DNA from 2 places in the Vibrio sp. JZG10 genome. Region 1 is predicted to be linked to the other one. Evidence: riboswitches for the same ligand, from Rfam matches in the RefSeq annotation. Region 1 holds a riboswitch; the other holds the start of a gene.
The links. A riboswitch is a leader RNA that binds a small molecule or an ion and turns the genes downstream of it on or off. The one in region 1 is predicted to bind cyclic di-GMP.

Region 1 (4,426 bases):
ATTTTGAAAGTATTGGACCATTTAAAGATCCAATCCGCTCATTTTGTCGGTATGTCACTTGGTACCATTATTGTTCGAAACCTTGCTGAATTATCAGCAGAGCGCGTGCGTTCAATGGTACTCGGTGGCGCTGTCACAAGGCTCAATACTCGTTCTCAAATATTGGTTAAATTAGGTAATTTTTGTAAGCACATTCTGCCGTACATGTGGCTCTACAAACTTTTTGCGTACATTGTTATGCCACAGAGAAGCCAGCGAGAGTCTCGCCATCTTTTTATTCGTGAGGCCAAGAAGCTTTGCCAAAAAGAATTTAAACGTTGGTTTATTCTTGCTGCTGATGTAAATCCTTTAATGAAGTATTTTAAAGATCGAGAGTTACCCATTCCCACACTCTATTTAATGGGCGACAGAGATTACATGTTTATTAAGCCTGTTAAAGAAATGGTTGCGGCGCATAAGCTTAGTGTTTTACGAGAGATCCCCAACTGTGGTCATGTTTGTAATGTTGAGCGCCCTGAAGATTTCAATCAACATTCCATCGAATTTATTAAGCAGCAAACGGTTTCTGCTTAGCGCTGAATAAATCGATTGAGTAGGAGTAGGGGAGTTATTAAGGCTCCCCTATTTGATGTCCACATTGCCAACAAGCACCAAACTGCCCCTCGTTTACCTCATGGCACTTCGGGCACTGCCAATCTTGATACTCATTTCCATCGGATTGTTTGCGGTAGGCTTGTACTATTCCTTCTGCTTTTACTTGTTGTTTGGCGTCAAAAAGCCAGACATAAGGATCGGTATCATCACTAAACGGCAGCTCTCCTTTTAAACCGAAAATACCTTCTCCGCGGACTTCACAGTAGACTTGCTCGGTTTTCAATAATTCGCACACGATATGCGCTTCTGCTGGGTTTTTAGCAATGAATATTTTCATTAAACACGTCCACTTACTAATTATGAGTTTTGCTGACTCGGTGTTGGCCTTACTTTATTCATAACCCATTTAGTGATGATTGGAAACAGCCCCAGTAACGCAAAAGAGGCCAATACCGCAGGTGAAATAATGCCTGACAGGCTTTCAATTGTTGCTAGCTGAGTACCGGCGTTTAAGTAAACTGCAGTGCCTGGCAACATACCTACTTGGCTAGTAAGGTAAAATCGACCTACAGACATTGGCGTTAAGCCCATCAACAAGTTGATAAGAAAGAAAGGGAATACCGGAATGAGACGCAAGGAAAATAGATAAAATGCACCGTCCTTTTCGACACCTTGGTTAATTGCGATTAACTTATTGCCGAACTTGTTTTGTACCCAGTCACGCAGCAAATATCGGCTGCTTAAAAATGCTAGCGTTGCACCCACAGTACTGGCGAAAGAAACCAGTAATAAGCTCGTCCAAAAACCAAATAGAGCCGCACCAAGTAATGTAACCACAGCAGCACCAGGAATAGAAAAAGCGGTAATTGCAATGTAGGCAAAAAAGTAAATAGCTGCCGAAAAAACAAAGTTCTGATCGATGTATGTGGTCAGCGCTTCTTGTTGGGCTTTTGCATTTTCCAACGTTAAATACTGACTAAAGTTAACGCCTAAAAAGATAATGATCGCGACCAGTATTAGGCCTAATATCAGTTTCTTATTCATATTTATGATTCCAATTTGGGATATATGTAATAAGACAGAAGGAAAGTCGAAAAAATTTCACAAAAAAACCGCAGATTAGACTGCGGTTTTACAAGATAGTTTTTAAGGCCGACTTTTATTGGAGGCCGTTCATCAACTCATCTCGGCGAGCTTGAGGTACAACGCTCCAATGAGTACCGTTAATAGCCCCTTCTAGTGCCCATAACAGCTCAATGTTGACGGTTGCAGAGTGCGTATCTCTTATCGCTTTATAAGCGTTAAGTGCACCTTCCTCTTCCAGTTTTTCTACTGACTCAATGCCTGCTTTTTTCAGCATGCGTTCAGTCGCCAGTCGTAAGTTAGGCAAATCTTTTAAGCGATTAGGCTTTGTAGTTGCCTGCTGTTCTTTTTCAAGCTTTGCCTTTTTCAACGATTGGTTAGCTACTTCGATTAAGCGTTCGCTAGACTCCCATAAATCGTTGGAAATTGCGTAGTACTTTGTAACGACTGGGAAGCCACGTTTTTTATAAACGTAAGGCTTTAGCCCTTGTTTCTCGAAGTCAGATGAAGTTTGTTGGTCTGCTCTTATATGAAGCTGATTATTTACAACTAGTGCAAACATTGTTTCATCAGCGAATAGTCCGAAGCCACCAAACATTGAGCGCGACTTGATATTACCAAGTGCCTCAAATAGCTTCATAGAGTCTTTGAGTATCGGTTTATCCATGTTTTGTTATCTCGGTGTAATTAATATTACGCCACCAAAAGTCAGGTCCGAGAGAGTAGCAAACATGCGCAAAAGCAATGTCATTACAGGGTAAAGTCATCGCTTGCACACTTGCCATCGGTAACCCCGCTACCTTCCATATAGTACTATGGTTCAGGCCGGAGGCTTTGCGTCCCACCCTTTCGAATGGTTTGCCCTGTGCGTGACAGAGTGAGCATACTTCGTATATTGAATTAACATCACGTTTTACCCGTAAAAGTGTGATTTTGGTTCAATAAAAAGTGTCGACAAGCGCATGTTTGTGCATATTTGAGAATAAGGCGGGATGATCTCGAGGTTGTGAGGGAGTGTGATTTACCTACATATAAAACAGAGACTTAGAGATTCGAGGCTTTTTGTCTAACAAACCTAAGTCAGGGAAAAGTTATTTAGAGATAAAAAATAAGCGCCCTTTTAGAGCGCTTATTTGACATCGTTATATTTGGCGAATTTTAGTTCATTTTCTTCACGGTGTTTCGAATTACAAGCTCAGGTCGCATTTCGAAAATTCGCTTTTCGTGTTCTTTATCTTTGATTCGCTCAAGTAGGATCTCGAACGCATTTTTACCCACACGACGTTTAGGTTGGTGGATAGTTGTTAACGGTGGAGAGAAGTATTCCGCAAGCTCGATGTTGTCGTAGCCGATCACTGAAATATCATCAGGAACTTTGATGCCGTTTTGTTGTAGGCGGCTCATTAGGCCCAGAGCCATTGTGTCGTTAAAGCAGAATACCGCTGTCGGACGTTTGTCCATTGCTGTAATTTTATCTGCGACTAATACGGCCGTATCACATTCAAAGTTACCTTCAAGGATCCAATCTTCATTTACAGTTAGGTTTGCTTCGCTCATCGCGCGACGGAAACCTGCAATGCGCTCTTGGCAAGCAAGTTTTTCAAAGTGACCGCTTAGACAAGCAATATCAGTATGGCCATTGTCGATCAGATGTTTGGTTGCGATGTAGCCACCTTCTTCTGAGTTATCCATGATCTTGTCCGCTTGTGAGCTTTCTGGACCCCAATCCATGACCACTTTAGGAATGTCGGCATGACGGTCAAGCATCTCTTTAAGCTCTTCGGTTAAGTCAGAACACATCACTAGGATGCCATCAACACGTTTTTCAGCCAGCATACGGATGTAATCGCGTTGTTTTTCGTAAATCCCACCCGTATTACACAGAATCAGAGTGTAGCCTTGGCGGTAACAGTAGCTCTCAACCCCGTCAATCACTTCTGAGAAGAATAGGTTGGTTGACTGCGTTACTAACATGCCAATCGTACGAGTTGAGTTGCACTTTAGGCTGCGTGCAACAGCACTTGGCGCGTAATTCAACTCGTCCACGGCTTTCATTACTTTTTCTTGCGTTGCTTCTGCAACGAAACGCGTTTTATTGATAACGTGCGAAACTGTCGTAGTGGAAACGCCGGCTAAGCGAGCAACGTCTTTTATAGTGGCCATAAATGGTGTCCTGTATCGAGCTACTGAAATATGTCGTGTTGGATGTACCTGATGCTCTAATGGTTTACACCCAGCAATCTAAGGTTGGCGCTAAGTGTTTCGGCAGCGGTTGGTCCAAGCACGACAAAAGGGTACGTAGCAGCATCGGTCGATGAATTTTATCTTTTTTCTATCTGATTAGAAATTGCCATCAACCTGTTAAAAAACACAAAAACCGCTATATTTCAGCGGTTTACATATAAATCATATTTAATCGTTTGCGCTCACATTTTAGCCCTATGTGGACTGACTAGCAATGTTTTCAGCAAGAGATTTGTGTATTTGAAGTCACATTTTGACTGCTAAATAACCAAGCGTCTTTGAGCTAAGTTAAGGCAAACGAATAATATACCCAACTTACTTACATTCAGTTATTTCAGGTATACAGGAAGCCCGATAGGCGGGCTCCTTAAAAATAGGCGGCAATTATTCACCAAGAAGGTAAGCGCTGTCTAGTTTACAAAATGCAACTAATAGTTTCGCGACGCTCGAGTAGAACCCAAATTCGTCGAATTGTTTACATTTGTCTGCAAACTGAGGTAACCAA
Region 2 (4,426 bases), on a different contig from region 1:
TCCATACCTCGCTTGGGGTAATATATCCTTGCGTGAAGTTTATCAATACCTATTGAAACACTGGCAAGTAGCTGGGTTTCGTCGCAGCTTAATTGCGTTGTCTTCACGGCTGCATTGGCACTGTCACTTCATCCAAAAATTCGAGTCGGAATACGACATGGAGTTTTACTGTGTTAACCGGGCTTACGAACCGTTGATTAAACAAAGTAGCACTTTCGATGAAGAAAAGTTAGTAGCATGGAAATCTGGATATACAGGCATACCTTTGATCGATGCCTGTATGCGCTGTTTGCATCAGACTGGCTATATAAACTTTCGCATGCGTGCCATGCTGGTTAGTTTTCTCACTCATCACATGAACATGGATTGGCGAACTGGCGTGACGCATTTAGCGCAACTATTCCTCGACTTTGAGCCTGGTATTCATTACCCACAATTCCAAATGCAAGCCGGGGTAACTGGGACCAATACAATCCGGATTTACAACCCGGTTAAGCAAGCCCAAGAACATGACCCTGATGGCGCATTCATCTATAAATGGGTGCCTGAATTGCAAATGGTCCCCACCCCACTATTGTTCGAGCCCTGGAAAATGACACAGATGGAAACCGTCATGTACCACTTGAAACCGGATAGCCGTTACCTAGCGCCTATTGTCGACCTAAATAGCGCAGCTAAAGACGCAAGGGAGCGTCTATGGGCATGGCGCAAACGGGCCGATGTAAAACAAGAAGGCAAACGAATTTTAACGCGACACGTGAGACCATCGAAAGAAAGCAGGGCTCGTTGATCATCTCTTCATTTAGATGCGTACAAACAAAGACATTCTCTAGGGAAACCGTTGTACCCTCAACTCGTAAGGAACACATTATGTTTAAACGTATCTTGGTTATCACGGCTACATTGATGGCGACTTTATCTTTTATGCTTCCCGTCAAGGCTCATGAGCATGGCATGATGAAGGCTGATATTGTCGACGTTGCCACTGAAAACGGCTCTTTCAATACACTTGTCGCTGCAGTGAAAGCGGCTGATCTAGTCGATACACTCAAAGGAGAAGGCCCATTTACTGTTTTTGCACCAACGGATGACGCTTTTGCAAAACTGCCTGACGGTACAATCGATATGCTCTTAATGCCGGAAAACAAAGACAAGTTAGTATCCATTTTGAGTTATCACGTCGTCCCAGGGAAAGTAATGGCTGCCGATGTTGTTAAGCTGGACAAAGCGACTACGGTTCAGGGGCAAGACGTGATGATTAAAACCATGGGTGATAAAGTCATGGTCAACGATGCAAATGTAATGGCAACCGATGTGAAAGCTAAAAACGGCATCATTCATGTTATTGATACCGTCATTATGCCTAAATAAAATGATTCAGAGGGCGGTATATTCCGCCCTTTAAACGGTGCGTCTTCTATCCTTAATACTGCCCCTTCCCACCTTCAACCCAACAACTAGCAAACCATTCACTCCAACTATAAAAAAGACAAAAACAACATCAAAACCAATACCTTAGAAACAAAAAAGCACAATATCAATGAGGTTGGCGTACCGTTACCTTTCAATTTGAGAACATGATTCCATGTCAGTGTCGTTTACTTTTCCACATGTAAATTCTTGAGCTAAATTTTGGCTGCTCAATCACATTTCGGCAAACCATTCGAAAGGGTGGGACGCAAAGCTTCCGGTCTGCCAGCATTCCATCATCAAAAGTAATGCTCATGATAGCGGGGTTGCCATGTTGCAACACTACATTATCCAAATGTATGGATTCATGCAGCGTTGCTTCGTGCTCAGCATGCGCCGAGGTGTGACATTAATTTGTCAGCCATAACAGAGGACATGTGATGAAATCCTTTCCAACCAAATCCGTACTTACGTTAGCACTTGCAAGCATTAGCTCAGGTGCTGCGGCTCACGGCTACGTATCAGAAACCAATGATGGTGTCGCTGCAAGTCGCGCGGCACTATGTAAGTATCCAACACCTGATACTAACGAAAAAAATAATAACTGCGGTGCTATTCAATACGAGCCACAAAGTGTTGAAGGTCCTGATGGTTTTCCACAAATAGGGCCTCGCGATGGAAAAATAGCAAGTGCCGAAACCGCTCTAGCTGCCGCTCTTGATGAACAAACTGTCGACCGCTGGGTGAAACGTCCTATTCAATCAGGTACACAGACTTTTGAATGGACATTTACAGCCAACCATGTGACGCGTGACTGGAAATATTACATCACCAAACCTGATTGGAACCCAAATGCCTCACTATCACGCGACTCGTTTGATCTGACTCCTTTCTGTGTAGTCGATGGCAATATGGTTCAACCTCCAAAACAGGTGAGCCATCAATGTAATGTGCCTACGCGAGAGGGGTATCACGTCATTCTGGCGGTATGGGATGTTGGCGACACAGCGGCTTCATTTTATAACGTGATCGATGTGAAATTTGATGGTGACAGTCCAGTCATTCCAGATTGGACGCAAGGCGGTCAAATTATTCCGACGATGGATTTAAATGTTGGAGATTCGGTTTATACACGCGTATTTGATCAGGCGGGTGAAAACATAGCTTATCGAACCGAGCTAGAAATTACCGATGCAGTCATGGGCAAAGCGAAAAATTGGTCTTACGCTCTAGCAACGAAGATCAACCAAGAGCAAACTAAACTGCAAGCTGGACAGTATGCCGAGGATAAATTCACTCCTGTTTATGGTACTAACCCGGTGTATCTGCAAGCTAATAGCGGCCTTGAGCGTGTAGAAATCGGCTACAAGATAGAAACTCCCGCTCCAGAGTACTCACTCACAGTAGATGGCTTAGCAGACGAATATATTATTGAGTCAACACCGACGACGTTGGATCTGACACTCACTGCTGAAGGCGATTTAAACGCAGAACTCACCGTGTACAATCACCACCGTGAGCCACTTGCAAGCTGGGCAGATGAAATGAAAGACGGTTCGGTGGAGGCTGTATCGCTCGCTTTAACCAAATCAGAGCCTGGTCACCATATGCTCGTGACTCGTATTAAAGACAAAGATGGCAACTTGGTGGATCAGCAAACGCTCGACTTTCACTTAAAAGAAGAGTCAGTAACGCCACCACCATCTGGCGAGTACGATTTTGTCTTTCCTGAAGGGCTATCTAGCTACACGGCGGGCACAAAAGTGCTTGCAAGCGACGGTGCCATTTACCAATGTAAACCTTTCCCATACTCTGGTTACTGTGTACAGTGGAAAGAAAGCGCAAACCAATACGAACCAGGAACTGGTTCACACTGGGAAATGGCTTGGGATAAAGTCAACTAAATCGCCCTTTGAACGTTAAGTAAAAAGAGCCTCGCTATGAGGCTCTTTCATTATCAAACGCAAAAATGGCAGTTTTCCCGATCTAAACCGTGAACACCTGACAAATTGGCCAAATGAGCCCGCCCTTCAATCAGCCCCATTTCATAACCTTCCAATAGAACGGTTTGTCGCATTGATAAGCGCTGAACAGGAAAATTATCTGGTGGTGCAATCACTCTGACATGCGTTCCCGGTGGAGGGTTACGAATAAATTCCAACGATTGATTGTAGTTATCTGCACGTCTTAACATCGCGTCCGCCATTTTAGGATGTTCGGCAAATAACTTCTTCATCAGCCATGTGGTTTTTACTGGCTTCTTGGCATAATTTAGCGGGTGAGAAAGCACAACGGTTATGTCTCGAGCTCCGCGACGATAAGCCTCACGCACCGGGATGGAATCTGCCACCCCGCCATCGGTATAGCAGCCTCCAGAAAAGCAAGGGGTATGCTTGTATGCAATGGGTAACGCTGTTGTCGCTTCAATCGCATGGTGAAAATTATCACGCGTCACGCGATAATAATCTGCCTGTCCTGTATCTACATTCGTCGTCGCTGCCAGAAAAGGAATGCCATCAAACAGTTTATTTTCATCGACGGGATACAAACGATTAGACTCTTCAAACAGCCACTTCACATCAATGAGGTCCCCACCTTTAACGAATCGAGTCGGATCAAAAAAGCGTTTACTCGTTGCCAGCTTAGTAATGACATTAATGCTGCGATGCGGATAGTCGGTCAAATAACCAATCAAGTTTGATGCGCCAGCAGATACACCGATGGCAAAGTCAAACGGTTTATAACTTTGCTCTAAAAACGCATCTAGCACTCCGCTTGCGAAGACACCTCGCATCGCGCCACCTTCCACTACAATTGCTTTTGTTGCCATATTTCCCCCATTATTCTTGCCAAAAGAGTAATGAAATTCGTGCAATCAAAACAATTGAATATTCTTATTATTGAAATAGGTGAAGTCTATTTATTTCTTTCTTAGAAAGTGAAAACTAAAGTTCAAAAAATCCACACCAGCTAGAAATGTAGGTGTGGATTTAGACGAGATGGAGACGCCTATGAG

Region 2: it holds a riboswitch for cyclic di-GMP, as region 1 does, so the genes downstream of both, gbpA (N-acetylglucosamine-binding protein GbpA) here and ACWYVB_RS02565 (TfoX/Sxy family DNA transformation protein) in region 1, are expected to answer to the same signal.

The regions. Positions count from the first base shown of each region.
Region 1 is NZ_JBSUGE010000001.1:563,367-567,792, reverse strand. It holds gene ACWYVB_RS02580 (alpha/beta fold hydrolase) at 1-573, shown strand, start outside; gene ACWYVB_RS02575 (hypothetical protein) at 611-931, opposite strand; gene ACWYVB_RS02570 (TVP38/TMEM64 family protein) at 952-1,638, opposite strand; gene ACWYVB_RS02565 (TfoX/Sxy family DNA transformation protein) at 1,754-2,344, opposite strand; cyclic di-GMP riboswitch class I at 2,461-2,550, opposite strand; gene purR (HTH-type transcriptional repressor PurR) at 2,836-3,840, opposite strand; gene torD (molecular chaperone TorD) at 4,306-4,426, opposite strand, start outside.
Region 2 is NZ_JBSUGE010000004.1:172,657-177,082, reverse strand. It holds gene ACWYVB_RS07695 (cryptochrome/deoxyribodipyrimidine photo-lyase family protein) at 1-790, shown strand, start outside; gene ACWYVB_RS07690 (fasciclin domain-containing protein) at 871-1,371, shown strand; cyclic di-GMP riboswitch class I at 1,644-1,744, shown strand; gene gbpA (N-acetylglucosamine-binding protein GbpA) at 1,851-3,314, shown strand; gene ACWYVB_RS07680 (patatin-like phospholipase family protein) at 3,368-4,240, opposite strand; gene ACWYVB_RS07675 (MarC family protein) at 4,420-4,426, opposite strand, start outside.